Nocardioides panacis: one gene and its partner. The protein of the gene in region 2 binds, or shares a complex with, the protein of the main gene of each other region. Links are inferred from orthologs where the notes say so. Each region holds a gene or a part of one and is shown on either strand. Other genes may lie near its edges.

Region 1 (14,824 bases), 1.4 Mb from region 2 along the record:
GGGTCGGTGCGGTTCGTGCACGACATCACCGACGAGGAGCTCGCCGCCACGGTGGGCTCGGCCGAGGTCGCCTGCGTCCCCTCGCTCTACGAGGGGTTCTCGCTGCCGACCGCGGAGGCGATGGCCTGCGCCACGCCGCTGGTGGTCAGCCGGGCCGGCGCGATCCCGGAGGTGGTCGGGCCCGACGGGCTCTGCGCGGACCTGGTCACGCCCGGTGACGTCGGCGAGCTCGCGCAGGCCCTGGCCGCGCTGCTCGACGACCCCGCCCGGCGGGCCCGGATGGGCGCCGCGGGCCGGGAGCGCGCGCTGGCCGAGTTCAGCTGGCGCGCGGTGGCCGAGGCGACCGTCCGGAGCTACCAGCAGGCGATCGACGTACGACGAGGAGAGAGCACGTGCTGACCGTTGACTTCGACCGGCTGGAGCTGCGCCCCGGGGACCGCGTCCTCGACATGGGCTGCGGCGCCGGCCGGCACGCGTTCGAGATGTACCGCCGCGGCGGCGACGTGGTCGCGTTCGACCAGGACGGCGACGAGCTCGCCGGGGTCCTCGACCTGTTCGGCGCGATGCGCGACGCGGGCGAGGTGCCCGACGGCGCGGAGGCCGACATCAAGCAGGGCGACGCGCTGTCGCTGCCGTTCGCGGACGGCGAGTTCGACCGGGTGGTGGCCTCGGAGGTGCTCGAGCACATCCCCGCCGACACCGACGCGATCGCCGAGCTGGCCCGGGTGCTGCGCCCCGGCGGCACGATGGCCGTGACCGTGCCGCGGTGGCTGCCGGAGAAGGTCTGCTGGGCGCTGTCGGACGCCTACCACGAGGTGGAGGGCGGGCACGTGCGGATCTACACCGGTGACGAGCTGGTCGCCAAGCTGGTCGCGGCCGGCCTGGTCTACGAGGGCCGCGACCACGCCCACGGGCTGCACTCGCCCTACTGGTGGATCAAGTGCGCCGTCGGCGTCGACCGCGACCAGCACCCGCTGGTGAAGGCCTACCACCGGGTCCTGGTGTGGGACATCATGAAGAAGCCGCTGGCCACCCGGCTGGCCGAGCGGGCGCTGAACCCGCTGATCGGCAAGAGCCTGGTGCTCTACCTCCGCAAGCCCGAGGCCGCGTGAGCACCGAGGTGCCCGCGCTGCCGGGGCTGCTCAGCAGCCGCGACGTCGCGGCCACGGCCGCGTCGATCGCCCGGGCACAGGAGCCGGACGGGGCGGTCCCGTGGACGCCCGGGGCGCACACCGACGCGTGGAACCACGTCGAGGCCGCGATGGCGCTGCTGGTCGGCGGCGAGGTCGACGCCGCCCACCGCGCCTACGACTGGTGCCTGGCCACCCAGCGCGCCGACGGGTCCTGGCCGATGAAGCTGGTCGCGGGGGTCGTCGACGACGCGAGCGGCGAGACGAACATGTCGGCCTACCTCGCGGTGGGCGTCTGGCACCACTGGCTGGTGCGGCGCGACGAGCCGTTCGTGCGGCGCACCTGGGACGCCGTCCGCCGTGGTCTGGACTTCGCGGTCTCCCTGCAGCTGCCGTTCGGCGGGATCGCCTGGTCGCAGGACCCGGCGGGGGCCGTCAACGCCGAGGCCCTGGTCGCCGGCAGCTCGAGCATCTTCCACGCCCTGCGGGCGGGCCTGGCGCTGGCCGGGCTGATGGGCTCGGCGCAGCCGGAGTGGGAGCTCGCGGCCGGCCGGCTGGGCCACGCGCTGCGGCACCACCGCGGCGAGTTCCTCGACAAGTCCACGTTCTCGATGGACTGGTACTACCCGGTGCTCGGCGGAGCGGTCCGCGGCGCCCCGGCGCAGGCGCTGCTGGCCGGTCGCTGGGACGACTTCGTGGTGCCGGGGCTCGGCATCCGCTGCGTCGACACCAACCCGTGGGTGACCGGTGCGGAGACCTGCGAGCTGGCCCTCGCCCTGGACGTCGTCGGGGACCGGGAGCGGGCCCTCGCGCTGGTCGCGGACATGCAGCACCTGCGCGGCGAGGACGGCGGCTACTGGACCGGCTACGTCTTCGCCGACGAGAAGATCTGGCCGGCCGAGCACACGACGTACACCTCGGCCGCGGTGGTCCTCGCGGTCGACGCCCTGTCCACGACCACGCCGGGCTCGGACATCTTCCGTGGCAGCTCGCTGCCGCACGACTTCCCGGAGATCGGGCTCGAGTGCGGCTGCGCCGACGCGCTCGTCAGGACGTAGGCCACTAGCCGCTCGCCGCCCCCGCGTCACACCCTGGAGGCGCAGGTGAGGGAGGTGCGGGCGGATGGCGCAGGGTCGTCGTGCCGGCTACGTGGTGGCCGCGCTGGTCGACGCGGCGGTGCTCTACGCGGTGAACCGCTGGCCGGGCTGGCAGGCGGTGGGCTTCCTCACCGACCGGACCTCCGAGGTGCTGGGCCTCGTGAACGCCTCGCTGCTCGTCTCGCTGGTGGCGAACCTGACCTACCTGGTGCACGACGGGCCGCGCTGGCGGGCCACCGGCGACCTGGCGGTGACCGCGGTCGGGGCCACGGCGCTGCTCCGGATCTGGCGGGTGTGCCCGTTCGACTTCGGGGCCAGCGGCCTCGACTGGTCCCTGGTCGTGCACGTCCTGCTCGCGGTCGGGATCGTGGGCAGCGGGATCGCCCTCGTGGTGTCGTTCGCCCGTCTGGTGCGCGGGAAGCCGGTCAGCGGACCGGGTCGCCCGCGTCGCCCCCGACGCGGGTCAGCACCCGCATCGAGCCGAGCACCGCGGTCTCGGTGAAGCCGCTCGACAGCGCCCGCAGGTAGATCCGGTACGGCGCCTGGCCGCCGTCCGCGGGGTCCGGGAACACGTCGTGCACCACGAGCGTGCCGCCGTGCGCGACCCAGCGGCCCCAGCCGGTGTAGTCGTTGCCGGCGTGCTCGTCGGTGTGCCCGCCGTCCACGAACAGCAGGGCCAGGGGAGTGCGCCACAGCGCGGAGACCGTCGTCGAGCGGCCGACGACCGCGACCACCTCCTCCTCGAGGCCGGCGTCCTTGAGCGTGCGCCGGAACACCGGGAGGGTGTCGAGCCGGCCGAACTCGGGGTCGGCCAGCGTGACGTCGTGGTACTCCCAGCCGGCCTGGTTCTCCTCCGAGCCGCGATGGTGGTCGACGGTGAACACCGTGCTGCCCGCGGCCCGGGCGGCGGCACCGAGGTAGATCGCCGACTTGCCGCAGTAGGTGCCGACCTCGAGCCCGGGCCCCCCGGCGAGCGCACCGACCGCGACGTCGTACAGCAGGTCACCCTCGTCCTCGGGCATGAAGCCCTTCGCGGCGAGGGCCTTGGCGCGCAGCGGCTCGGGAAGGCCGCTCACGGCGTGGTCCGGGCGGCGACCCACGCGTCGTGGCTGAACCGCAGGAACCGGTCGACGCCGCGGACCACGGCGGCCGACCGGATCGAGGGGAACACGTCGAAGGCGTGCTGGGTGCCGGGCAGCTCGGCGTAGGCGACCGGCTGGTGCGACACCTCCCGCAGCGCCGCCACGAACGTCCGGGCCTGGTCGACGTCGACCAGCGAGTCGCTGCGGCCGTGCACCACGAAGAACGGCGGGGCGTCCGCGTTCACCCGCAGCAGCGGGGAGGCCCGCTCGAAGTCCGCGAGGTCGCTCACCGGGTCCTTGAACAGCACCTTCGGTCCGAGGAAGCGGTCGCGCATCAGCTGTGCGGCGCGGCCCCCGCTGGCACCGGCGAAGTCGTAGACGCCGTAGTGCGGGGCGGCCGCCTGCACGCTGGTGTCGGCGTCCTCGAAGCCGGGCTGGTACTCCGGGTCGTCCGGGGTGAGCGCCGCCAGCGCCGCGAGGTGGCCGCCCGCCGAGCCACCGGTGACGGCCAGGAACGACGGGTCGGCGCCGTAGGCCGGGCCGTGCTCCCGGATCCAGGCGATCGCCCGCTTCACGTCGACGATGTGGGCCGGGAACGGGTCCCGGGGGCTGAGCCGGTAGTTGATCGTCACGCACACCCAGCCACGGGCCGCCATGTGCAGCATCAGCGGGATGCCCTGGTGCTCCTTGTCGCCGATCGACCAGGCCCCGCCGTGCACGTGCAGCAGCACCGGCGCGTCCGTGGCGTCCGTGCCGCGCTGCCGGTAGACGTCGAGCAGCCCGCGCTTGCCGTGCTCGGTGTCGTAGGGCAGGTCCTTGACGACCTCGACCTCGTCGTCGTGCAGCCGGAACGGCATCGCCAGCTGACTCAGCGGCGTCGACAGGTCCAGGTCGGTGTACGTCGCGCTCAGCCGGTCGCGGTAGTCCGGGCCGAGCGCCTCGACGAGGGCCCGGTCGACGTGCTCCTGGGCGCGGGCGGACTGGGCCACCACGGCCGCGAGCGCGAGCGCGGACCCGGCGGCCAGCGCGAGGGCGGGCCGGTCGCGGCGGCCGCGGGCCAGCTCGCGGACGGCGTCGGCGACGGTCAGCGCGAGCAGGTGCGGCGCGAGCTCGCTGGTGAGCCAGCCGGCCGCCATCGAGGGCACCGCGACCTGGTAGCCCGGGACCGGCCGCACCGCGTTCGCGGTGAGCGCCGCGGTGGCGAGCTGGCGCAGCAGGAATCCCGGCATGCGCGCAGCCTACCGACGGCTAGAACGTGTTGCAGGGTGTGCCCGGTCACACGTGCCGCGTAGCCTCGGCCCCAGGGCCCTGCGCCGTGTGGCGCCCAACTGAAGGAGGCCCTTCGATGGATCAGCTCACGCTCGGTGTCATGTCGCAGTCGGCGAAGGAGAACGAGCACCGCCGGCCGATCCATCCCCAGCACCTGGACCGGATCGACCCCGCGCTGCGGTCCCGGATCTTCCTCGAGCACGGCTACGGCGAGCGCTTCGGCGTCGACGACGAGCAGCTCGCCGCGTCGGTCGCCGGCATGCGCACCCGCGAGCAGCTGCTCGCGCAGTGCGACGTGATCCTCCTGCCCAAGCCGCAGCACGCCGACCTCGCGGACATGCGCGACGGACAGACCCTGTGGGGCTGGCCGCACTGCGTGCAGGACGAGAAGCTGACCCAGCTCGCGATCGACCGCCGGCTCACGCTGATCGCCTTCGAGGCGATGAACCACCGGCACCCCGACGGCACCTTCGCGCTGCACGTCTTCCACAAGAACAACGAGCTGGCCGGCTACTCCTCGGTGCTGCACGCCCTCCAGCTCGTCGGCCTGACCGGTGACTACGGCCGGCGGCTGCGGGCCGCGGTGATCGGCTTCGGCGCCACCGCCCGCGGGGCGGTGACCGCCCTGAAGGCGCACGGCATCCACGACGTCGACGTGCTGACCAACCGCGAGGTCGCCGCCGTCGGGTCACCGATCCACTCCGCGCGGATCATGCACTTCCACCACGACGACGAGAACCCCCGCCGCAGCCAGGTGATGACCGAGGAGGGCCTCGCCCCGCTGCCGGTGTTCCTCGCCGAGCACGACCTGATCGTGAACTGCGTGCTGCAGGACACCGACGCCCCGCTCACCTTCCTGGTCGACGAGGACCTCCCGACCCTGGCACCCGGCACCCTGATCGTCGACGTCTCCTGCGACCTCGGCATGGGCTTCAGCTGGGCCCGGCCGACGTCCTTCGAGCAGCCGATGTTCACCGTCGGCGACAACGTGCACTACTACGGGGTCGACCACACCCCGTCGTACCTCTGGGACTCCGCGACGTGGGAGAACAGCGAGGCGCTGCTGCCCTACCTGCCCGTCGTGATGGCCGGAGGTGACCGCTGGGACGCCGACGAGACGATCCGCCGGGCGATCGAGATCCGCGAGGGCGTGGTGCAGAACCCGGACATCCTGTCCTTCCAGCACCGTTCCGCCGACTTCCCGCACCCGCACGCCTGAGGACCGCGTGCGTGCCACGATGACCCGGTGAGCACCGCGAGACCGCACGGCGTCCTGCAGAACGGCTTCGACCTGGTCGACGACGACGAGCGGGTGCTGGCCACGTTCGACGGCTCCGTGTGGGGGGAGCGCGGCACCGTCACCGTCGCCGGACGGGAGTGGGGCTTCACCCGGGGTGCCGGCCGGCTGCTGCTCACCGAGGCCGGCCGACCGGTGGCCCACGCGCGCCGGCGCGGGCTGCTCTCGCCCAGCTGGGAGATCGGGTACGACGGGCGGGTGGGCACGCTCACCAAGCGCGGGGTCCGCTCGCCGCGCTACGAGCTGTGCGACGGCGCCGGCACCCCGCTGGGGGCCGTCGCGCAGAGGTCGTGGACCGGTCGCGCGCTCGACGTACGCCTGCCGGACGCGCTGCGGCCCGAGACCCAGGCGTTCGTCGCCGCGGTCGTGCTGACCCTGATGCGGCGCGCGCGGAGCGCCGGCGCGTAGGCTCCGGCCCAAGGAGCCTCCGCGCTCCACCAGGGAGCAACGCCATGGCAGACAAGTCCCCCCCGACAGAACATGTCGAAGAAAGACGGCAAGTCCCTGAAGGAGAAGCGGGCCGACAAGCACGCCAAGGCCGACGCCAAGCACACCTCCGCCACCGCCGAGATCGTCACCAAGGGCAAGAAGCGCTGAGCCGGGTCACGTCACACCCGTAATTGGGTCGCGCCGGGGCCCGCGGCGCGTCAGCCTGGACCCATGTCCGACCTCGAGATCCACCGGTTCACGCCCGACGACGACGACGACGTCCGCGCCTCGTTCGAGATCAGCAACGCGGTGGCCGCCGCCGACGCGCCGTGGGAGCACCCCTGGCTGCCCGACCGGTTCCGCCTGTTCCTCGAGCGTGGCTGGGACGGCGAGCCGCCGGCGTGCTACCTCGCCCGCGTCGACGGCACCCCGGTGGGCGACGCCCTCGTCTTCACCTCCGAGCGCGACAACACCCACCTCGCCTGGCTGTGGCTGGGGATCCTGCCCGAGCACCGGCGCCGCGGCTACGGGACGGCGCTGTTCGAGCGCCTGGTGGAGGAGGTCCGGGCGCTGGGCCGCACCAGCGTCGGCACCGACGGCTGGGAGTCCGAGCGGGCGCTGGGCTTCGCGGCCCGGCACGGTCTCGAGAGGAAGTCCCAGGCGATCATGCGGCGCCAGCACCTGGCCGAGCTCGAGCCCGGCCGCGTGCGACGGCTGTACGACGAGGCGGCCGCCGCCGCGACCGACTACGAGCTGGTCCGGATCACCGGGCGGACGCCCCCCGAGCTGGTCGACGCCATGGTCGAGCTGGTGTCGGCGATCAACGACGCACCCACCGACGACCTGGACATCGAGGACGAGGTGTTCTCACCCGAGCGGCTGGCCGCCTACGAGGACGCGGCGCTGGCCAGCGGCAACCGGCTCTACCGGCTGGTGGCGCGGCACCGGGGGACCGGCGAGCTGGGCGGCCACACCGTGGTGGCGGTCGAGGTGCAGCGTCCCGAGATCGCCGACCAGCACGACACCGCCGTGGCGAAGGCGCACCGCGGCCACCGGCTCGGTCTGCTGCTGAAGGCCGGGATGCTGCTGTGGCTGGCCGAGGCCGAGCCCCAGGTCGCGACCGTCGACACCTGGAACGCCGAGTCGAACGACCACATGATCGCGGTCAACGAGGCGCTGGGCTACCGGGTGATGGGACGCGAGCTGCAGTTCCAGAAGTCGCTGGTCACCGGGCGGTGAGCACCAGCGGGCCGTCCTCCGTGATGGCGATGGTGTGCTCCATGTGCGCGCCGCGGGAGCCGTCGCCGCTGCGCAGCGTCCAGCCGTCCGGGTCGGTCCACAGCACGTCGGAGGTCTGCAGGAACCACGGCTCGATGGCGATCACCAGTCCCGGCTTCAACGGGTACCCGCGACCGGGGCGGCCGTCGTTCGGCACGTGCGGGTCGCCGTGCATCGTGCGGCCGACGCCGTGACCGCCGAAGTCGGTGTTCACCGAGAGGCCGTCGGCGTGGGCCACCGCGGAGATGGCGGCGGAGATGTCCCCGATCCGGGACCCGGCCTGGGCGGCCGCGATGCCGGCGTCCAGCGCCCGGCTGGCGGTGTCGATCAGGTCGAGGTCCTGCTGCGCGGGGGTGCCGACCACGACGCTGAGCGCGGAGTCGGAGACCCAGCCGTCGACGGAGGCGGCGAAGTCCACGCTGAGCAGGTCCCCGTCGGCGAGCACGTAGTCGTGGGGGAGGCCGTGCAGCACCGCGTCGTTGACCGAGGTGCACAGCACCTTGCCGAACGGCATCGCGCCGAAGGACGGGTGGTAGTCGATGTAGCAGGACTCGGCACCGCGGTCCCGGATCATCCGGTGCGCGAGCGCGTCGAGCTCCAGCAGGTTGACGCCCACGTCGGCGGCCTCCTGGAGACGGGTCAGCACATCGGCGACGAAACGCCCGGCGGGCTTCATCTGCTCGATCTCGGCGGGGGGTTCGCAGCTCGATCACGCAGAGAGCCTACGGCGGTGAGCGTCGGGACCTGGACCAGCCCCGCCTTCGCGGAGGAGGCGCGGGCGTGGGTCGCGGACCGGCTCGTCCCGCTCGAGGTCGCGCTGACGGGCGAGGGCGTCCAGCCGCACGCCCGCCCGTGGTCCAGCACGATCCGCTTCGAGACCACGGCGGGACGCGTGTGGTTCAAGGTGAACGGTCCGGGCACCCGGCACGAGGCGACCCTGGTCCGCGAGCTCGACCGGCTGGTCCCGGGCCTGCTGCCCGAGGTCCTCGCGGTCGACGCGGCGCGGGGCTGGTCGTTGGCCCGGGACGCCGGCCCGGTGCTGCGCGAGGCGCTGCCGGCCGACGAGCTGTGGGACGCGTGGGAGCGGCTGCTGCCGCGCTACGCCGAGGCGCAGGTGGCGCTGGCCGGGCACCGTGACGAGGTGCTCGCCACCGGCATCGCCGAGGTGTCGCCCGCGACGGTTCCCGGGCTGGCCCGCCGGCTGCTCGACGAGCTGGCCGGCACCCCCGAGGACGAGGGCGGCCTGTCGTTCGGGCAGGCCGCCGCCCTGGAGCGGGCGCTGCCGGTCGTCGCCGAGCAGTGCGCGGAGCTCCGCGCCTGCGGGGTGCCGGACTCGGTGCAGCACGACGACCTGCACTCCGCGAACGTCTGCTGGCCCGGGACCCCCGCCGACGCCCGGGTGATCGACTGGGGCGACGCGACGTGGGGGCACCCGCTCGGCACCATGCTGGCCACGCTGAACTCGATCGCCTTCCACGCCGGCACGTACGTCGACGGGCGGCCCGCGCCGACCCCCGAGCTCCTGCGGGTGCGCGACGCCTACCTCGAGCCGTTCACCCGGTACGCCGCCCGCGCCGACCTCGTGCGCTGCGTCGACCTGGCCCGTCGTACGGGATGTGTCGGGAAGGCGCTGGCCTACCGCGCGGCGCTGGCCGGGGAGCCGCTGTCGACGCATGCCGAGAACGAGTTCCCGGTCCGCGACTGGTTCCTGGGGCTGCTGGAGGACTGAGCGGCTACTTGACCACGCAGACGTTCTTCTTGGTCAGCCTGAGCTTCTGGCCGGCGGTGACGGTCACGTCGGTGATCACCTGGACCGACCGGCCCGAGCACCCGGTCGAGCCGAGGTCCACGGGCTTCACCTGCACCTTCGCGGCCTTGCCCGTCTTGCCGGCCTTCCCGTCCTTGCCGTCCTTCCCGTCGAGGCCGTCGGCCCCGTCCTGCCCCGCAGGACCGGTCGGGCCGGGGGCACCGGTGAGCCCCGTCTCGCCCTGCGCACCCTGCAGCGACCCCTGGAACGTCGCCACGGCGCCGAACGCGCCCACGAATCCGAACACCAGCGCCAGGACGCAGGTCACCACCATCTTTCCCATGGGGCCAAGGTAAAGGTGCCTGGCCGGTCCCGTCCGGGCTTCGCCCGAAGTGCGGCCGTTCGGCCGGGCCGCCCGGCTGCCGGCACCGCCGTCACCAGCCGCGCTCGCGCCACTCCGCGAGGTGCGGGCGCTGCTCGCCGAGCGTGGAGTCGTCGCCGTGGCCGGGGTAGAACCAGGTCTCGTCCGGCAACCGGTCGAACACCTTGGCCGACACGTCTCCGATCAGCGACGCGAAGTCCTCGGGGGAGCGGGTCCCGCCCACGCCGCCGGGGAAGAGGCAGTCACCGGTCCACAGGTGCGGGGCGCCCTCGGGGTCGTCGTACAGCAGCGCGATGGACCCGGGGGTGTGGCCGACGAGGTGGATCACCTCGAGCCGGCAGTCGCCGACCTCGACGACGTCGCCGTCGGAGACCCTGCGGTCCACGGGGACCGGCAGCTCGTCGGCGTCCTCCTCGCCCGCGACCGTCTCGGCGCCGGTGGCCCGGACGACCTCGGCCAGCGCGCGGTGGTGGTCCCAGTGCTGGTGGGTGGTGACCACCCGGCGCAGGCCACCGTCGCCGACGACCTGCAGGATCCGTGCGGCGTCGTCCGCGGCGTCGACGAGCACCTGCTCGTCGGTCGCGCGGCAGTGCAGCAGGTAGACGTTGTTGTCCATCTCGCTGACCGAGAACTTCGTGATGATCAGCGCCGGGAGCTCCCGGACGTCCGGCGCGCTGCCGGGACTGACCTTGCCGTGATAGCTCATCTCCACCTTCCCAGGATCGGCAGAACGCCTGCCGAGCAGGCTAGCCCGCGCCCGTCGCCCCGGCCGACCAGCCACCAGGCCAGGTCGCCGGCGGCGCCGCGGATCTCCGGTCCCTGGCCGACGCCGAACTTCCAGAGCCCGTCGACGTCGGTGGCGGACAGCACCATCGACGGCCCGCCGCCCGGCAGCGCCGCCAGCTCGCCCTGCCGCTGGCGGACCACCGCGCGGGAGAAGTCCGGCGGCCAGCCGGCCGGCTCGTAGCCGAGGTCCAGGTCGGCGTGGTGGATCTCCACCTCGGCCCGGCGGCGCGGCCCCAGGGTGTCCAGCGCGAAGGTGGGCTCGCCGCCGGCGGTCCGGGCGTACGGCGTGGCCGGGTCGGCGGTGCACGTCCAGAACGCCTCGGTGAGCCGGGCGACCGACGCCGTGGCGTCCTCCACCAGACCGGCGAGGTCGTGGGAGCGGACGGTCTCCTCGATCTCGGCGTCCCGGGCGTCGCTCGAGGGGTACATCGAGGCGGGCTCGCCGGCCGCCGCCTGGGCGAGCACCCGGGTGAACGCGTCGGCGTTGCGGGACAGGTGCGCCACCACGTGCGCGCGGGTCCAGCCGGGCAGCACGGAGGGCCGCCGTACGGACTCGTCGTCGAGGACTGTCAGTGCCTGCAGATACCGTGTCGTGGCAAGCAGCGTCTCGTCGATCTGCGGAAGGGCCGAGGACGTGGTCATCACCCCATCCAAGCCTGCGGGCGCCGCTTGTTCCACCCGCTATCATGGCGAACGTTTGTTCGAACGCGACCTATTGAGGATGTGCCGTGGCTGACCAGCTCGTGATCCGGGGTGCCCGCGAGCACAACCTGAAGGATGTCTCGCTCGAGCTGCCGCGGGACGCGCTGATCGTCTTCACCGGCCTCTCGGGCTCCGGGAAGTCGAGCCTGGCGTTCGACACGATCTTCGCGGAGGGCCAGCGGCGCTACGTCGAGTCGCTGTCCGCCTACGCCCGCCAGTTCCTCGGGCAGATGGACAAGCCCGACGTCGACTTCATCGAGGGCCTCTCGCCGGCCGTCTCCATCGACCAGAAGTCCACCTCGAAGAACCCCCGCTCCACGGTCGGCACGATCACCGAGGTCTACGACTACCTCCGGCTGCTCTACGCCCGCGCCGGCCGCCCGCACTGCCCGACCTGCGGGGCGCCGATCTCGCGGCAGACCCCGCAGCAGATCGTGGACCGGATCCTCACCCTCGAGGAGGGTGCCCGGTTCCAGGTGCTCGCCCCGGTGATCCGCGGCCGCAAGGGCGAGTACGTCGACCTGTTCCGCCAGCTCCAGACCCAGGGGTTCTCCCGGGCCCGGGTCAACGGCGAGACCTACTCCCTCGACGAGCCGCCCAAGCTCGACAAGCAGAAGAAGCACACGATCGAGGTCGTCGTCGACCGGCTCGCGGTCAAGGCCTCCTCCAAGCGCCGGCTCACCGACTCGGTGGAGACCGCCCTCGGCCTGGCCGGAGGCCTGGTGGTGTTCGACTTCGTCGACCTGCCCGCGAAGGACCCGGCCCGGGAGCTCAAGTTCTCCGAGAAGATGGCCTGCCCCAACGAGCACCCGATCGACACCGACGACCTCGAGCCGCGGTCCTTCTCGTTCAACTCGCCGTTCGGCGCCTGCCCCGAGTGCCACGGCATCGGCACCCGGATGGAGGTCGACGCGGAGCTGGTGATCCAGGACCCGAGCGCCACGCTCGGCGAGGGCGTCATCGGCCCGTGGTCGGGCGCGCACGTCGCGGACTTCTTCACCCGGCTGCTCAGCGCGCTCGGCGACGAGCTCGGCTTCGACCTGAACACCCCGTGGGAGCAGCTGCCCGCCCGCGCCCGCAAGGCGATCCTGGACGGGCACGCCACCAAGGTGCACGTGCGGCACACCAACCGCTACGGCCGCCAGCGCTCCTACTACACGAACTTCGAGGGTGTCCGACCCTACATCGAGCGCCGGCACCGCGAGTCGGAGTCCGACACCAGCCGGGAGCGCTACGAGGGCTTCATGCGCGAGGTGCCGTGCCCGGTCTGCGAGGGCAGCCGGCTCAAGGCCGTCTCGATGGCGGTCACCCTGGGCGGCAAGAGCATCGCCGCGGTCTGCCGGATGCCGATCAACGAGTCGGCCGAGTTCCTGCGCACCCTGGAGCTGTCCTACCGCGAGAAGCAGATCGCCGAGCGGGTGCTCAAGGAGATCCAGGAGCGGCTCGCCTTCCTGCTCGACGTCGGCCTCGACTACCTCTCCCTGGACCGGCCCTCCGGCTCGCTGTCCGGCGGCGAGGCGCAGCGGATCCGGCTGGCCACCCAGATCGGCGCCGGTCTGGTCGGCGTCCTCTACGTCCTCGACGAGCCGTCGATCGGTCTGCACCAGCGTGACAACCACCGGCTGATCGAGACGCTGGTCCGGCTCAAGGACCTCGGCAACACGCTGATCGTCGTCGAGCACGACGAGGACACCATCCGGGTCGCCGACTGGGTCGTCGACATCGGCCCCGGCGCGGGGGAGCACGGCGGCCAGGTCGTCGTCTCCGGCACCGTGCAGGAGCTGCTGGACCACCCGGACTCCTCGACCGGCATGTACCTCTCCGGCCGCCGGTCGATCCCGGTGCCCGACGTGCGCCGGCCCCGCACCCCGGGCAACGACCTGGTGGTGCGCGGCGCCCGCGAGCACAACCTGCAGGACATCGACGTGAAGTTCCCGCTGGGCCTGTTCGTCGCGGTCACCGGCGTCTCCGGCTCCGGCAAGTCGACGCTCGTCAACGACATCCTCTACACCTCGCTGGCCAAGCAGATCTACAACGCCCGCACCGTGCCCGGCCGGCACCGCCGCATCGAGGGCCTGGACAACGTCGACAAGGTGATCCACGTCGACCAGTCCCCGATCGGGCGTACGCCGCGCAGCAACCCGGCGACGTACACCGGCGTCTTCGACCACGTGCGCAAGCTGTTCGCCTCCACCCAGGAGGCGAAGGTCCGCGGCTACCAGCAGGGCCGGTTCTCCTTCAACGTCAAGGGCGGCCGCTGCGAGGCGTGCTCCGGCGACGGCACGATCAAGATCGAGATGAACTTCCTCCCGGACGTCTACGTCCCCTGCGAGGTGTGCCACGGCGCGCGCTACAACCGCGAGACGCTCGAGGTGCACTACAAGGGCAAGACGATCGCCGAGGTGCTGGACATGCCGATCGAGGAGGCCGTGGACTTCTTCGCGGCCATCCCGGCGATCAACCGGCACATGCGGACCCTCGTCGACGTCGGCCTGGGCTACGTCCGGCTCGGCCAGCCCGCGCCGACCCTGTCGGGCGGCGAGGCCCAACGGGTCAAGCTGTCCGCCGAGCTGCAGAAGCGCTCCACGGGCCGCACGGTCTACGTCCTCGACGAGCCGACCACCGGCCTGCACTTCGAGGACATCCGCAAGCTGCTGCTGGTGCTCGGCCGGCTCGTCGACCAGGGCAACACGGTGCTGGTGATCGAGCACAACCTCGACGTGATCAAGACCGCCGACTGGCTGATCGACATGGGTCCCGAGGGTGGCAACCGGGGCGGCTACGTCGTCGCGGAGGGCACGCCCGAGGAGGTCGCGGCCCACCCGGACAGCTACACCGGGCACTTCCTGGCCCCGCTGCTCGCGGACAGCCCGGCGCAGCAGCCGGTCGCCAAGCGGGCGCCGAGGAAGTCCACGGCGGCCGCGCCGAAGAAGGCCGCGACGAAGACCTCGGCCGCGAGGAAGACGGCCCGGACCACCACCAACAAGACCGCGACGAAGACCGCGAAGAAGACCGCCCGGAAGGTCGCGAAGTAGCCAGACTGTCACCCGATCCTCAGTGACCTTTCAGGTGCTCCGACGGAGCGCCTTCTAGTGTGAGCTTCAACCGACCCCCTCACCTCCCGGGAGCTGCGATGAGCGACCAGAGCACCGACCCGAGCCGCCGGACCGTGCTGCGCGGGGCCGCCGTCGGCGGGGCGGCCCTGCCCCTGCTGGCCGCCTGCGGCAGCGGGAGCGGGAGCAGCAGCGCCTCGGCGCCGAGCGCGTCCGCCGCCCCCGTGACCGTCGCGGCCAAGGACGTCCCGGTGGGCGGGGGGAAGATCCTCACCGACCAGCAGGTCGTGGTCACCCAGCCCGAGAAGGGCACCTACAAGGCGTTCACGGCGATCTGCACGCACCAGGGCTGCACGGTGAACAAGGTGCTCGGCGGCAAGATCGTCTGCCCGTGCCACGGCAGCACGTTCTCGATCACCGACGGCTCGCCCCAGGGCGGTCCTGCTCAGTCGGCGCTGGCGGAGAAGAAGGTCTCCGTGGAGGGCGACCAGATCTCGGTCAGCTGAGCCCGGACCCCCGAGACGGGCCGGCCCATGCCCACCTGCCCGCGGACGCCACCCCGGCTGCACCCG
Region 2 (15,416 bases):
GACCCCAACGCGCCCGGCCACGAGGAGTGCATGATCCGGTCCGCCGAGACCGGGCACCAGGTGCTGTTCATCGAGGTCCCGGACACCAAGCGGGTCAAGAACCGGCTGCACTTCGACCTGCGACCGGTCGACGGGACCCGGGACGCCGAGGTGGCCCGGCTGCTGTCGATCGGGGCGACCCAGGTCGACGACCAGCGCGAGGTCCGCGGCGACGGGACCGGCTGGATGGTGCTGGCCGACCCCGAGGGCAACGAGTTCTGCGTGCTGCGCAGCGACGCCGAGCGGGGTGTCGTCGGCACCTCGTAGACTGGGTGGGAACCCCCCTCGAACCCCGGTCCCGGCGTGTGAGGGGGCAGTCGTGTTGCCTCGAGACGCAGGAGTTCCCCCGTGGGTGTGCGTGGTCTGTCCGACCTGGTCCTCCAGGACACCACCCTCGCCGGGGCGGTGCAGGACGCCCGGGACGGGCTCGTCCCCGCCCTGGACCTGACCGCCCCCAGCGCGCTGCGGCCGTTCGTGGTCAAGGGGCTGGTCGACGCCGGCCGGACCGTGCTGGCCGTGGCCGCGACGGCCCGCGAGGCCGAGGACCTGGTCAGCGCGCTCGGCGGGCTGATGGACCCCGACGAGGTGGCCTACTACCCCGCGTGGGAGACGCTGCCGCACGAGCGGCTGTCCCCGCGCAGCGACACCGTCGGGCGCCGGCTGGCCGTGCTGCGCCGGCTGCGGCACCCCGGCACGGACGCCTCCAACGGCCCGCTCAAGGTGGTCGTCGCGCCGGTCCGCTCCGTCCTGCAGCCCCAGGTGAGCGGGCTGGCCGACCTCGAGCCGGTCGAGCTCACCCCGGGCTCCGAGGTCGAGCTCGACGACGTCGTACGACGGCTGGCCGGCGCGGCGTACTCCCGGGTCGACCTCGTGGAGAAGCGCGGCGAGTTCGCGGTCCGCGGCGGCATCATCGACGTCTTCCCACCCACCGAGGAGCACCCGTTGCGGGTGGAGTTCTGGGGCGACGAGGTCGAGGAGATCCGGTCCTTCTCGGTCGCCGACCAGCGCACCCTCGAGCCGGCCGCGCGGCTGTGGGCGCCGCCGTGCCGCGAGCTGCTGCTCACCGACGAGGTCCGCGAACGGGCCCGGATCCTCGGCGAGAAGCACCCGCAGCTCGCAGAGATCTTCGAGAAGATCGGCGACGGCCACGCGGTCGAGGGCATGGAGTCGCTGTCCCCGGTGCTCGTCGACGAGATGGAGATGCTGGTCGACCTGCTGCCCGAGCAGACCCACGTGCTGGTGCTGGACCCCGAGCGGGCCCGCAGCCGCGCCCACGACCTGGTGGCCACCAGCGAGGAGTTCCTCGAGGCGTCCTGGGCGGCGGCGGCCGGCGGCGGCGTGGCCCCGATCGACCTCGGCAAGGCGTCCTACCACTCGCTCGGCGACGTCCGCGCGATGAGCCTCGCGCAGGGCAAGGCCTGGTGGAGCGTCTCGCCGTTCGGCCTGGACCCGGACGCCGGTGCCGTCGCCGACCGGCGCCCGCTGCGCGACTCGCTCGGCGAGATCGTGTCCTCCGGTGTGGACGCCGAGGCCGGTGCCGTGGAGTCCCGCGCGCTGCCGGTGCGGGCCGTCGACACCTACCGCGGCGACATGGACCGCGCGATCACCGACATCAAGGCGTGGCTGGCCAACGACAGCCGCGTGGTGCTGCTGCACGAAGGCCACGGCCCGGCCCAGCGGATGGTCGAGGTGCTCAAGGAGCACGACGTCGCGGTGCGCTACGTCGAGTCGCTCGACGAGGAGCCGGAGCGCGGGCTGGTGCACGTCACGACCGCGACCCTGGAGCACGGGTTCGTCGACGCCGGCCTCTGCCTGGCGGTGCTCACCGGCGACGACCTGACCGGCCAGCGTGCGTCCACCAAGGACATGCGCAAGATGCCGACCCGGCGCAAGAAGCAGATCGACCCCCTCGAGCTCAAGGCCGGCGACTACGTCGTCCACGAGCAGCACGGCGTGGGCCGCTACGTCGAGATGAAGCAGCGCGAGGTGCAGGGCGCCACCCGGGAGTACCTCGTCCTGGAGTACGGCTCCTCCAAGCGCGGCCAGCCCGCGGACCGGCTCTACGTCCCGACCGACCAGCTCGACCAGGTCACCCGCTACGTCGGCGGCGAGTCCCCGTCGCTGGACCGGCTCGGCGGCGCCGACTGGTCCAAGCGCAAGAGCCGCGCCCGCAAGGCGGTCAAGCAGATCGCCGCCGAGCTGATCAAGCTGTACGCCGCGCGGCAGGCGACCCGCGGCCACGCGTTCGGGCCGGACAGCCCGTGGCAGCGCGAGCTCGAGGACGCGTTCCCGTTCGTGGAGACGCCCGACCAGCTCTCGACCGTCGACGAGGTCAAGCGGGACATGGAGCTGCAGGTCCCGATGGACCGCCTGGTCTGCGGCGACGTGGGCTACGGCAAGACCGAGATCGCCGTGCGCGCCGCGTTCAAGGCCGTCCAGGACGGCAAGCAGGTCGCCGTGCTGGTGCCGACCACGCTGCTCGTGCAGCAGCACTTCTCCACCTTCAGCGAGCGGATGGCCGGCTTCCCGGTGATCCTCAAGGGCCTGTCGCGGTTCCAGACCGACAAGGAGGCCGCCCAGGTCATCGAGGAGCTCGCCGACGGCCGGGTCGACATCGTGATCGGCACGCACCGGCTGCTCAACCCCGACATCAAGATGAAGGACCTCGGGCTGATCATCGTCGACGAGGAGCAGCGCTTCGGGGTCGAGCACAAGGAGCAGATGAAGCGGCTCCGCACGTCGGTCGACGTGCTCTCGATGTCCGCCACGCCGATCCCGCGCACCCTGGAGATGGCGATCACCGGCATCCGGGAGATGTCCACGATCACCACCCCGCCCGAGGAGCGGCACCCGGTGCTGACCTACGTCGGCGCCTACGAGGACCGGCAGGTGATCGCCGCGATCCGCCGCGAGCTGCTCCGCGAGGGTCAGGTGTTCTTCATCCACAACCGGGTGCAGTCCATCGACCGGGCGGCCGCCCGGATCCGCGAGCTGGTGCCGGAGGCCCGGGTGGCCACCGCGCACGGCCAGATGGGGGAGCACCAGCTCGAGCAGGTGATGCTGGACTTCTGGGAGAAGCGCTTCGACGTGCTGGTCTGCACCACGATCGTGGAGTCCGGGCTCGACGTGTCCAACGCGAACACCATGCTCATCGAGCGCTCCGACACGCTCGGGCTCTCCCAGCTGCACCAGCTCCGGGGCCGGGTGGGCCGGGGACGGGAGCGGGCCTACGCCTACTTCCTCTACCCGCCGGAGAAGCCGCTCACCGAGACCGCCCACGAGCGGCTCGCGACCCTGGCCCAGCACTCCGACCTCGGCGGCGGCATGGCGATCGCGATGAAGGACCTCGAGATCCGCGGCGCCGGCAACCTGCTCGGCGGCGAGCAGTCCGGGCACATCGCCGACGTCGGCTTCGACCTCTACGTCCGGCTGGTCGGCGAGGCGGTCTCGGAGTTCCGCGGGGACGGCGCGCCCGAGCCGGTGGAGACCAAGATCGAGCTGCCCATCGACGCGCACCTGCCGCACGACTACATCCAGAGCGAGCGGCTGCGCCTGGAGATGTACAAGCGCCTGGCCGAGGTCCGGGCCGACGAGGACGTCGACCTGATCCGCGAGGAGCTCGTGGACCGCTACGGCGAGCCGCCGGAGGCGGTGGCCAGCCTGCTCCAGGTCGCCCGGTTCCGGGGCCGCGCCCGCCAGGCCGGGCTCACCGACGTCACCCTGCAGGGCAAGTACGTCCGGTTCTCCCCGGTGGAGCTCCCGGAGTCCGGCACGGTGCGCCTGAACCGGCTCTACCCCAAGAGCCTGCTCAAGCCCGGGGTGCGTACGATGCTGGTGCCCCGTCCGTCGACGGCTGTCGTGGGTGGACAGCCGATCCGCGACGAGGCGCTGCTCACCTGGGCCCGCGAGGTCATCGACACCGTCGTCGACCGCGCACCGGCGCCCACGCCGAGCTGAGCCACCGAGCTTGTCCGAGAGGTTGGAGAGAGTCGCCGTGACCCGTTCCCGCACCGTCAGGGGATCCGTCCTGGCGCTGGCCGCTGCGTTCGTGATGTCGTCGTGCGCCGCGCACCCCGGCTCCGCCGCCGTGATCGGCTCCGAGTCCATCAGCGCCCACGAGGTCGACGACGTCGCGAGCGCGCTGTGCTCGGCGCAGGGCAGCAGCCAGCAGCCGGGGCAGCAGCCCCAGCAGCTGGCCAGCCGGGCGGCCCGGCAGGGTGCGCTCGACGTGCTGATCAAGAGCTCGCTGTCCCGCCAGTACGGCGAGTCGCAGGGCGTGCAGCCCGACCAGGAGCAGGTCTCCGCGGCCCTCGCCGCCAACGCGAAGAGCATCGGCAACCTGCCCGCCGCCGAGCGTCCGGTGTTCCGCCGGACCCTGCGCGCCTACGCCGAGGGCCAGCTGATGCTGATCGAGGTGGGTCGCCGCGCGCTCACCAAGACCGGGGCCCAGAACGTCACCGAGGAGCAGGCCGTCTCCGAGGGCACCAAGCTGCGCAACGCCTGGGCCGCCAAGAACGTCGACGTCTCCGTCGACCCGCGCTTCGGCGCCTACGCCAAGGACGCGCTGCTCAACGAGAGCGGCTCGTTGTCCGTCGCGCAGTCCCAGAGCGCCACCGACGGCGGCAGCCCCGACCCGTCCCAGGGCTGGGTCGCGTCGCTGCCGGCCAGCCAGAAGTGCTCCTGACCCTCCTGGTCACCAGCCCGCGGGTCGCCCCCGGGCTGCTGTCCTGGTCCGCGTGGAGCGCGGTCGCGGCGGCCCCGCGCCGGCTGGCCTCCGCGGCGGACTCGCCTCTGGCCCGGGCGGTCGCGGCGTCCGGCCACCCGGTCGACGTGCTCCCCGGGGCGTCGGTGGCCGCGCTGCTGGACCTGGCCGGCACGGGTGACGTGCTGTGGCTGGCCGACGACGCCGAGGCGGAGGCGTTCCCGGCTGCCCTGGCCGCGGCGATCGTCGGGGGCGGCGACGTCCAGGTGGAGGTGCTGCACGGCTCGTACGACGTCCCGGGCGCCCGGCTGCTCGACCTGGTGACGGTGATGGACCGGCTGCGCACCGAGTGCCCGTGGGACCGCGAGCAGACCCACCGGTCGCTGGCGCGGTACCTCCTGGAGGAGGCCCACGAGACCCTCGAGGCGATCGACGGCCTGGACCCCGAGGAGCCCGACTACACGCACCTGCGCGAGGAGCTCGGCGACCTGCTGCTCCAGGTGTACTTCCACGCCCGGGTCGCCAGCGAGCAGCCGGACGGCTTCACGATCGACGACGTGGCCGCCGGGATCGTGGACAAGCTGGTGCACCGGCACCCGCACGTCTTCGCGGGGCTCGACGTCGCCGACGCGGACGAGGTGGAGCGCAACTGGGAGGCGCTGAAGTCCGCGGAGAAGGGCCGCGCCTCGGTGCTGGACGGCATCCCGCCCTCGCTGCCGGCGCTCGCGCTGGCCGACAAGACGCTCGGCCGGGCGGCGAAGGCCGGCGTGGACCCCCGCCCCGGTGACCCGTCGCCGGGCGGCCGGCTCCTCGACCTGGTCGTGGAGGCCCGGGCCGCCGGGCTCGACCCGGAGCAGGAGCTGCGCGGGGCGGTCGCCCGGCTGGCCGCCGACGTCCGCGCCACCGAGTCCCGCTAGCCGTCAGACCAGCGCCTCCCCGCCCTGGGCGGCCAGCGCCGCGGCGACCTGCCGGCCGTGCTCAGCCAGGAGCGCCGGGTCGACCGGCGGCAGCACGTCGTCCCAGAACGCGAGCATCGCGCCGCGGCCCTGCATCATGCCGAGCGGCCGGGCCATGAAGTGCAGGTGGAAGTGCGCCGAGCCGTCGCCCCAGCGGGAGAAGTGCGTGCGGGCGACGCCCTCGAGCGACTGCACCGCACCGGCGAGCCGCTGCACGAGGTCGCCGAACGTCGCGAGCAGGGCGGCGTCCATCTGGTCGAGCCGGACGTGCGCGTTCGGTGCGAGGCCGGCGACGAACGGCAGCCCGGTGACCGGCGCTGCCCCGACGTGCCACCGCTCGTCGCGCCAGATCAGGCGCTCGGGCGACGGCCGACAGTGGAAGCACCCGGCGGGGTCGAGCTCGCCGCTGCGCGGCTCCTCGGGGACCAGCATCGGCTCGAGCGGCTGCATCGACAGGTCGCCCTCGAAGCCGAAGAACGGCGAGCCGGTGAGCGGCGCCGCCGAGAGCCGCTCCCCGTAGGGCAGGCGCTGGTGGTACGGCGACTGGGCCGGACCGGTCCGGTGTGCGGTCATGCGGCGCAGTCTGCCAGTCGGCCTCGCAGGGCGAGCCGTGCCGCCGTCGCCGGGGCCGCGCCGTTAGGCTGGTCGGGCTTGTGTATCTACCCGTCCCTTCGACCTGCAGGAGCACATCGTGGCGTCCATCGAGGCAGTCGGCGCACGCGAGATCCTCGACTCGCGCGGCAACCCCACCATCGAGGTCGAGGTCGCTCTCGACGACGGCACCATCGGCCGTGCGGCGGTCCCCTCGGGTGCCTCCACCGGCGCGTTCGAGGCGGTCGAGCTGCGGGACGGCGGCACCCGGTACGGCGGCAAGGGGGTCGGCAAGGCCGTGGACGCGGTGCTCGACGTGATCGGTCCGGAGCTGGTCGGCTTCGAGGCCTCCGAGCAGCGGCTCGTGGACGCCCGGCTGCTCGAGCTCGACGGCACCCCGAACAAGGCGCAGCTCGGCGCCAACGCGATCCTCGGCGTCTCGTTGGCCGTGGCCCGCGCGGCCGCGGACTCGGCCGACCTGCCGTTGTTCCGCTACGTCGGCGGCCCGAACGCGCACCTGCTGCCGGTCCCGATGATGAACATCCTCAACGGCGGCTCGCACGCCGACACCGGCGTGGACGTGCAGGAGTTCATGATCGCGCCGATCGGCGCCGCGACCTTCCGGGAGGCCCTCGAGCAGGGCGCCAGCGTCTACCACGCGCTGAAGGCGGTGCTGAAGGAGAAGGGCCTGGCCACCGGCCTCGGCGACGAGGGCGGCTTCGCCCCCGACCTGCCGAACAACCGCGAGGCGCTCGACCTGATCACGGTGGCCGTGGAGAAGACCGGCCTGGTCGCCGGCAAGGACATCGTGTTCGCGCTCGACGTGGCCGCCTCGGAGTTCTTCACCGACGGCGCCTACCAGTTCGAGGGCGCCGCCAAGACCTCCGCGGAGATGCAGGCCTACTACGCCGACCTCGCCGCGTCGTACCCGATCGTGTCCATCGAGGACCCGCTCGACGAGGAGGACTGGGCCGGCTGGGCGTCGATGACCGCCGAGCTCGGCTCCAAGATCCAGCTGGTCGGCGACGACCTGTTCGTCACCAACGTGGAGCGCCTCGGCCGCGGGATCACCGAGCAGTCCGCGAACGCGCTGCTGGTCAAGGTGAACCAGATCGGCTCGCTCACCGAGACGCTGGACTCCGTCGACCTCGCGCACCGCAACGGCTTCCGCTGCATGATGAGCCACCGCTCCGGCGAGACCGAGGACACCACGATCGCCGACCTCGCCGTGGCCACCAACTGCGGCCAGATCAAGACCGGTGCCCCGGCCCGCTCCGAGCGGGTCGCGAAGTACAACCAGCTGCTCCGCATCGAGGAGGAGCTCGACGACGCCGCCCGCTACGCCGGTCGCGGCGCGTTCCCCCCGCTTCGGTCAGGGGCGCTGAGCAGCCGCATGTCGCAGGGTCGTCCGTCGGGACGGGGTCAGGACCCCCGCAGGCGCACCACGGGGTCCGGTCCCCGTGGTGCCTCGCGTCGTGCCTCGACCCCGCGGCCGGGCCCCGGCGCGCGACCCGGGGCCGGGCCGGGCCCGCGGCGCGGCGTGCCGCGCCAGCGCCCCCCGGGCCGCGGACCGGGGCAGGCCGCGCCGCGCCCCCGGCTCACCGGGCGGGCCGCCATCCTGGTGCTGGTCCTGGCGGTGCTGATGGTGTCCTACGCGTCGAGCATGCGGGCCTACCTCGAGCAGCGCCGGCACCAGGCCGCGCTGAGCGCGAGCATCTCCGACTCCCGGGCCACGATCGCCGACCTGCAGCGCGAGAAGAAGCGCTGGAAGGACCCGGCCTACGTCCGCACGATCGCCCACCAGCGCTTCGGCTGGGTGCTCCCCGGCGAGATCGGCTTCCAGGTCCTCGACGACGACGGCAAGCCGCTCGGGCACACCGACACGCTGTCCGACCCGTCCGCGGTCACCGCGGCGTCCCGGCCGCTGTGGTGGCAGTCCGCGTGGGGCAGCGTGGTCACCGCCGGCAAGCCCGACGTCGCCGCACGCGACGTGCCGCAGCCGGTCACCAAGATCAAGCCGCCGCCGGTGCCCAAGGAGAAGCAGTGATCGAACCCGGTGACGAGGCGGTCATCGCGGCTCAGCTCGGCCGGCCCCCGCGGGGCATCCACGCGATCGGGCACCGGTGCCCGTGCGGCAACCCGGACGTCGTGGCCACCGAGCCGCGGCTGCCCGACGGCACGCCGTTCCCGACGACCTTCTACCTGACCTGCCCGCGGGCCGCGTCGCTGATCGGCACCCTCGAGGCGTCCGGACTGATGAAGGAGATGTCGGACCGGCTCGAGCAGGACCCCGAGCTGGCCGCGGCCTACCGGGCGGCGCACGAGTCCTACCTCGCCTACCGCGAGGCGATCGGCGAGGTCCCCGAGATCGCCGGCGTCTCGGCCGGCGGCATGCCGACCCGGGTGAAGTGCCTGCACGTGCTCGCCGGCCAGTCGCTGGCCCAGGGCCGCGGGGTGAACCCGCTCGGCGACGAGGTGCTCGACGCGCTCGGCGACTTCTGGCGGTCCGGTCCCTGCGCGTCGGCCTGCGCCGGCGACGCGTGACCCGGGTCGCCGCGGTCGACTGCGGCACCAACACCGTCAAGCTGCTGGTCGCCGACGTCGACCCGAAGGCCGGCACCCAGGACAACCTGGTCCGCGAGCTGCGCATCGTCCGGCTCGGCCAGGACGTCGACCGCACCGGCCGGCTGGCCGACGAGGCGCTGGCCCGGCTGTTCACGGCCGTCGAGGAGTACGCCGCCATCGTCGCCACCCACGACGTCGACGCGCTGCGGTTCGTGGCCACCTCGGCGGTGCGGGACGCCGGCAACGTCGACGAGTTCACCCGCGGGGTCCGCGAGCGGCTCGGGGTGGAGCCCGAGGTGGTGTCCGGCGACGAGGAGGCGGCGCTGTCCTACGACGGCGCGACCCGGGCCCTGGTCGACGTACCGTTCCCGGTGGCGGTGCTCGACATCGGCGGCGGCTCGACCGAGCTGATCCTGGGCGACGCGCCCGCCCGGGTGAGCGCCGCCCGGTCCCTGGACATCGGCTCGGTGCGGCTGACCGAGCGGCTGCTGCCGTCGGACCCGCCGACCGCGGCCGAGGTGGCCGCCGCGACCCGGGTCGTCGACGGGGCGCTCGACACCCTCCCGTCGTACGGCGTGCACGCCGGCGACGCGCGCACCCTGGTGGGCACCGCCGGCACCGTCACCACGGTGGCCGCCGTGCTGCTCGGGCTGGACCACTACGACCGGGCCCGCGTGCACCACGCGTCGTTCTCGACCGCGCAGGTGCACGAGCTCACCGCCCGGCTGCTGGCCGCGACCGTCGCCGAGCGCGAGCTGCTGCACGTGCCGCCGGGCCGCTCCGACGTGATCGGGGCGGGCGCGCTGATCCTGGACCGGGTGCTGCGGAGGTCGGGGGCCGACCGGCTGCTGGTCTCGGACTCCGACATCCTCGACGGCATCGCCTGGTCCATCGCCTGAGCAACCGGTGTCCGTCCGGGGCCGGGGGAGGTGTGACGATGGGCGGCGTGACGAGCGACCTCCCGCACCCGGCGACCCGTCAACCGTTCCCCTCGCCCGTCCCGCCCGGCACCGGGTGGCCGGACGACCCGGCCACCGCCGCGACCCCGGTGGCCCGTACCCCCGACGACGTACGACGGGCCGCCGGACCGGCCGACCTCGCGGAGCTGACCGCAGAGGTCAGTGTCTGCCGGGCCTGCCCGCGGCTGGTCACCTGGCGCGAGGACGTCGCCCGCGACAAGCGGGCGTCGTTCGCTGGGGAGCCGTACTGGGGCCGGCCGATCGCCGGCTGGGGGTCCGAGACGCCCGGGGTGCTGATCGTCGGGCTCGCGCCGGCCGCGAACGGCGGGAACCGCACCGGGCGGATCTTCACCGGGGACCGGTCCGGGGACTGGCTGTTCGCCGCGCTGCACCGGGTCGGCCTCGCCGCACAGCCCACCTCGGTGCACGCCGGCGACGGCCAGCGGCTGCTCGGCGCCCGGATGGTCGCCGCAGTCCGCTGCGCGCCGCCGGACAACAAGCCGACCACCGTCGAGCGGGACACCTGCGCGCCGTGGCTGGAGCGCGAGGTCGAGCTCGTCGGCGGCTCGGTGCGCGCGGTCGTCTGCCTCGGGCAGTACGGCTGGGACGCCGCGCTGCGCACCCTCCGCTCCCTGGGGTACGACGTCCCGCGACCGAAGCCGAGGTTCGGGCACGCCGCCGAGGCACGGGTCACCGCACCCGGGGGCCGCGAGGTCACCGTGCTGGGCAGCTACCACCCCTCGCAGCAGAACACCTTCACCGGCCGGCTGACCGAGCCGATGCTCGACGCCGTGCTGACCCGGGCCGCCGCGCTCGCCGTGGAAGGATGACGCCCGCCGGGGCCCCCGTATCCCAACGGCAGAGGAAGAGGTCTTAAAAACCTCGCAGTGTGGGTTCGAGTCCCACCGGGGGCACCACCGCCGCAGCCCGCGTCACCCGGCGATGACCGGGGACCGCCGGACCCGCAGCGAGATCACCGCCGCGACCACGCACAGCAGCGCCGCGCTGAACCAGGCCACCGTGTAGGTGCCGGTCCGGTCCCGGGCGAACCCGGCCGCCACCGACGCGATCGCCGCGCCGATCTGGTGGGAGGCGAACACCCAGCCGAAGACCACGGTCCCGGACCTCCCGAACGCCTGCCGGCACAGCGCGACGGTCGGCGGCACGGTCGCCACCCAGTCCAGCCCGTAGATCACCACGAAGGCGACGATGCTCGGGTGCACCGAGCCGGCGAGCAGCACCGGCAGCAGCGCGAGCCCGACGCCGCGGAAGAAGTAGTAGAAGCCCAGCAGCAGCCGCGGGTCGTAGCGGTCGGTGAGCCACCCCGAGCCGATCGTGCCGACGATGTCGAAGATGCCGACGACCGCGAGCAGCCCGGCGGCGGTGGTCTCGCCCATGCCGTGGTCGTGCGCGGCCGGCACGAAGTGCGTGCCGATCAGCCCGTTGGTGGTCGCGCCGCAGATCGCGAACCCGGCGACCAGCGCCCAGAACGTGCGGGTCCGCGACGCCTCGCGCAGCGCGTCGACCGCGGCCCGTGCGGCGCCCGGCCGGGCGGCGACGTCGACCTGGTCGGACTCGAGCACGGGGGAGTGCGCGGGTTCGTCCGCGCCGTACGCGCTGACCCCGCGGTCGGCGGGGTGGTCGCGCATCACCAGCAGCACCAGCGGTACGACGGCCAGGGCGGCTGCCGCGATCACCAGCGAGGCGACCCGCCAGCCGGCCGACTGGGCGACGCCGGCCACCACCGGCAGGAAGATCAGCTGCCCGGTCGCGCTGCCGGCGGTGAGGATCCCGGTCACCAGCCCGCGGCGCCTCACGAACCAGCGCTGGGCCACGGTGGCCGCGAACACCAGCGCCATCGACCCGGTGCCCAGGCCGATCAGCACGCCCCAGGTCAGCAGCAGCTGCCAGCTCTCGCGCACGAAGATGCTCAGCCCGGAGCCCAGCGAGATCAGCAGCAGCGCGCAGGTGGTCACCCGGCGGATCCCGAAGCGGTCCATCAGCGCGGCCGCGAACGGTGCGGTGAGGCCGAACAGCACGAGGTTCACGCCGACGGCCAGGGACAGGGTGCCCCGGCTCCAGCCGAACTCGTCCTGCAGCGGCAGCATCAGCACGCCCGGCGCGGCCCGGAAGCCGGCCGCGCCGAGCAGCGCGACGAACGCGACGGCGGCGACCGGCCAGGCGGGATGCACCCGGTGGCGCACGGGGGTGACGGTGGTCATCGGGCTTCTCTCGGAGCGGGTGGCTGGTGCCGAGGACGCTAGCAGCCTAAACTTTTCTCAAGCAAGCCAGATCCGGCCACCGACCGTCGAGAAGGAGACACCGTGCCGCTGCGCTCCGACTGGTCCGACGCCGCCTGCCCGATCGCCCGCTCCCTGGACGTGGTGGGCGACCCGTGGGTGCTGCTGGTGCTGCGCGAGGCGCTCACCGGCACCACCCGCTTCGAGCAGCTCCGTTCCGCGCTCGGGATCGCCGACAACGTGCTGGCGCGGCGGCTCGCGGCGATGGTCGATGCCGGGCTGCTCTCGCGGACGCCGTACGACGCCGGGAACCGGACCCGCGAGGAGTACCTCCTCACGCCCTCCGGCGCCGACCTGTTCCCGGTGCTGCACGCCCTGGCGCAGTGGGGGGAGCGGCACCGGCCCGCCGCGGACGGGCATCGGCTCGACGTGGTGCACGAGGTGTGCGGCGAGGTCACCGGCAGCGCCGACACGTGCACGGCCTGCGGCGAGCGGCTGCGTCCGGGCACCGTGTCGTGGCGCCGTCCCCGGGACCCGGCGACGCTCGTGCCGCTGGTCCGCTGACAATATTTGTCGTCTGCACCTAAAAACCGGCTGAGAGACGCGCACCCGCGGGAACACCGGCCGCATCGCGACCGTTCTACCCCGTAGCGGACACGTACGATGGACGTGCGGTTCCACTCGGGCTCCCAGATCGGGAGTCATCGGCCTCCAAGGAGGAGACCACACATGCAGAGCAGCAACCCTGTCTTCCGCAGGTCGGAGGGCTTCAACGGCAAGTCCACGACCAGCGGGATGAGCTACCCCGCCTACGGCACGCAGACCCGGACCGACCCCTACGGCGGTGGCCGCCAGGACGCGCCCGTCTACACCGGTCCGTCCACGGACGCCCGGATGACGATCGACTCGGTCGTGCAGAAGTCCGGCATCACCCTGGGGTTGGTCGTGCTCGTCGCGGCCGCGACCTGGTTCCTCACCCCGGCGCCCGGCTCGCTGGACGCCGGCGTCCTCTACCTCCTGCTGATGGTGGGCGCCTTCGGTGGCTTCGCGCTGTCGATGGTGAACTCCTTCAAGCGGGTGATCAGCCCGGGCCTGGTGATCGCCTACGCCGTCCTCGAGGGCCTGTTCGTCGGCGCCTTCAGCAAGGTGATCGACGGGTCCTTCGGCGACGGCGAGCACGGGATCGTCGTCGGCGCGGTGGCCGGCACCTTCGCCGCGGTGGCCGGCACGCTCGCGGCGTACAAGTTCTTCAACATCCGGGTCACCCCGACCTTCCGCAAGTGGGTCGTCGGCGCGATGCTCGGCTTCGTCGCCGTCGCGCTGCTCGACGTCGTGCTGGGCCTGTTCGGGTCGTCGTTCGGCTTCAACGGCTTCGGACCGATGGGCCTGCTGTCCAGCGTCATCGGCCTGGGCCTCGGCGTGCTGATGCTGATCCTGGACTTCGACTTCGTGGAGCGCGGCATCGAGGCCGGCCTCCCCGAGCGCGAGTCGTGGCGGGCCGCGTTCGGCCTGACCGTGACGATCATCTGGATCTACGTCGAGCTGCTGCGCATCCTCGCGATCCTGCGCGGCGACTGACCGACCCCGCCCCGCCGTACGACGCAGGAGCCCCGCACCGACCACGGTGCGGGGCTCCTCGTGCTCCGGCTGCCTGCGGGCTCAGGCCTGCACGTGCGGGTCGGTCTCCGAGGACTGCGGGGTCTCCACGTCGGACTCGGGCTGGCGACGCCGCCGGCGCAGCTGGACCCAGCGACCCCGGGCGCCGCGGGCCGAGCCGCCGATGTGGGTGCCGTCGATCTCGGTGCCCGGCGTGCGGGCGGCCTCGACCGCGGCCTCGGAGATCGGCAGGATCGCCTCGCCGCGGGCCGCCTCGGGCACCAGGTCCTCGAACGGGATCACGCCGACCGCGGCCAGCACCGAGGGCAGCAGCACCGAGGCGAGCGTGGAGTAGCCGGCCGCGGAGGGGTGGAAGCGGTCCGGGCCGAAGAACAGCGCCGGGGTCGCGGCGAACTCGGGCCCGAGCACCGACCCGAGCGAGACGGTCCGCCCGCCGGCCTCGACGGTCGCGATCGTCTGGGCGGCCGCGAGCCGGCGCGACCACAGCCGGGCGACCTGCTTGAGCGGCGGCGCGATCGGCTCGATGGTCCCGAGGTCGGGGCAGGTGCCCACGACGACCTCGGTGCCGGCCTCCCGGAGCCGCAGCACGGCGGCCTCGAGGAGCCGCACGGACTCCGAGGGGAGCCGGGAGTGGGTGACGTCGTTGGCCCCGACCATGATCACCGCCGCGTGCGGCTCGATGGTCAGGGCCTTGTCGATCTGCCGGGACAGGTCGCGGGTCTGGGCGCCGACGAACGCGACCGAGCGGAGGTAGACCCGGCGTCCCGCGCCCTCGGCCAGCCCCGAGGCGAGGTGCGCCCCCGGGGTGTCCTGCACGGACTCCACGCCGTAGCCGGCCGCCGAGGAGTCGCCGAGCAGCGCGATCTTGATCGCGGGGCCGGGCCGGCCCATGCCGTACCACCCCGTGGAGTCCGGCGGCTCGCCCACCGCGTCGCCGATCTGCCGCCGGGCGATGACCGCCTCGGCGCGCAGGACGCCGTACAGGGAGGCGCCCACGACGGAGAGACCCCCGCCACCGAAAGCAGCAGCGGCGGCAAGCTTGCGAGCCGCACCAGCCTTCCCCACGACGCCACTGTACGAGAGCGATCTAAACTGCCGACGTGCACTACGCGAACTCACTCCTGGACCTGATCGGCAACACTCCCCTCGTCAAGCTGAACAAGACGGTGGACGACGCGAAGGGCCTCGTCCTCGCGAAGGTGGAGTACCTCAACCCGGGCGGGTCGGTGAAGGACCGCATCGCCACCCGGATGATCGACGCCGCCGAGGAGTCCGGCGAGCTCAAGCCCGGCGGCACGATCGTCGAGCCCACCTCCGGCAACACCGGGGTCGGGCTCGCGATGGTCGCCCAGGCGCGCGGCTACCAGTGCGTGTTCGTGTGCCCGGACAAGGTCAGCGAGGACAAGCAGAACGTCCTCAAGGCGTACGGCGCCCGCGTGGTCGTCTGCCCGACGGCCGTGGAGCCGGAGCACCCCGACTCCTACTACAGCGTCTCGGACCGGCTCGTCCGCGAGATCGAGGGCGCCTGGAAGCCCAACCAGTACGCCAACGTGAACAACCCGCGCTCGCACTACGAGACGACCGGCCCGGAGATCTGGGAGCAGACGGACGGCCGGATCACGCACTTCGTCGCGGGCGTCGGCACCGGCGGCACGATCAGCGGCATCGGCCGCTACCTCAAGGAGCAGAACCCCGCGGTCAAGGTGATCGGCGCCGACCCGGCCGGCTCGGTCTACTCCGGCGGCAC

What was found.
Region 1: the proteins of mfd (region 2) and uvrA are in contact, whole or in part, in a crystal structure (PDB 4DFC), measured with the Escherichia coli proteins. The link is inferred for Nocardioides panacis from one-to-one orthologs.

The regions. Positions count from the first base shown.
Region 1 is NZ_CP077062.1:1,483,881-1,498,704, forward strand. The notes cover bases 10,831-14,434. They hold uvrA (excinuclease ABC subunit UvrA), read left to right. Parts: upstream 10,831-11,225; coding sequence 11,226-14,234; downstream 14,235-14,434. Other genes in these bases: KRR39_RS07245 (maleylpyruvate isomerase family mycothiol-dependent enzyme), read right to left, coding at 10,831-11,139; KRR39_RS07255 (Rieske (2Fe-2S) protein), read left to right, coding at 14,333-14,434. In the rest of the region: KRR39_RS07180 (glycosyltransferase family 4 protein), read left to right, coding at 1-399; KRR39_RS07185 (class I SAM-dependent methyltransferase), read left to right, coding at 393-1,112; KRR39_RS07190 (prenyltransferase), read left to right, coding at 1,109-2,188; KRR39_RS07195 (hypothetical protein), read left to right, coding at 2,253-2,729; KRR39_RS07200 (class I SAM-dependent methyltransferase), read right to left, coding at 2,653-3,303; KRR39_RS07205 (alpha/beta hydrolase), read right to left, coding at 3,300-4,538; KRR39_RS07210 (N(5)-(carboxyethyl)ornithine synthase), read left to right, coding at 4,655-5,797; KRR39_RS07215 (hypothetical protein), read left to right, coding at 5,825-6,283; KRR39_RS07220 (GNAT family N-acetyltransferase), read left to right, coding at 6,536-7,543; KRR39_RS07230 (phosphotransferase family protein), read left to right, coding at 8,313-9,311; KRR39_RS07235 (collagen-like protein), read right to left, coding at 9,316-9,672; KRR39_RS07240 (MBL fold metallo-hydrolase), read right to left, coding at 9,764-10,417; more of KRR39_RS07245, read right to left, coding at 10,414-10,830; more of KRR39_RS07255, read left to right, coding at 14,435-14,758. UniProt on the Escherichia coli protein: The UvrABC repair system catalyzes the recognition and processing of DNA lesions. UvrA is an ATPase and a DNA-binding protein. A damage recognition complex composed of 2 UvrA and 2 UvrB subunits scans DNA for abnormalities.
Region 2 is NZ_CP077062.1:85,866-101,281, forward strand. Bases 1-4,196 are described here. They hold mfd (transcription-repair coupling factor), read left to right. Parts: upstream 1-387; coding sequence 388-3,996; downstream 3,997-4,196. Other genes in these bases: KRR39_RS00435 (VOC family protein), read left to right, coding at 1-306; KRR39_RS00445 (SurA N-terminal domain-containing protein), read left to right, coding at 4,034-4,196. Also shown: more of KRR39_RS00445, read left to right, coding at 4,197-4,723; KRR39_RS25760 (nucleoside triphosphate pyrophosphohydrolase), read left to right, coding at 4,714-5,658; KRR39_RS00455 (HIT family protein), read right to left, coding at 5,662-6,270; KRR39_RS25445 (FtsB family cell division protein), read left to right, coding at 7,682-8,335; KRR39_RS00465 (DUF501 domain-containing protein), read left to right, coding at 8,332-8,832; KRR39_RS00470 (Ppx/GppA phosphatase family protein), read left to right, coding at 8,829-9,752; KRR39_RS00475 (uracil-DNA glycosylase), read left to right, coding at 9,800-10,642; KRR39_RS00485 (MFS transporter), read right to left, coding at 10,745-12,034; KRR39_RS00490 (winged helix-turn-helix transcriptional regulator), read left to right, coding at 12,137-12,616; KRR39_RS00495 (Bax inhibitor-1/YccA family protein), read left to right, coding at 12,782-13,630; KRR39_RS00500 (SGNH/GDSL hydrolase family protein), read right to left, coding at 13,712-14,665; KRR39_RS00505 (cystathionine beta-synthase), read left to right, coding at 14,770-15,416. UniProt on the Escherichia coli protein: Couples transcription and DNA repair by recognizing RNA polymerase (RNAP) stalled at DNA lesions. Mediates ATP-dependent release of RNAP and its truncated transcript from the DNA, and recruitment of nucleotide excision repair machinery to the damaged site.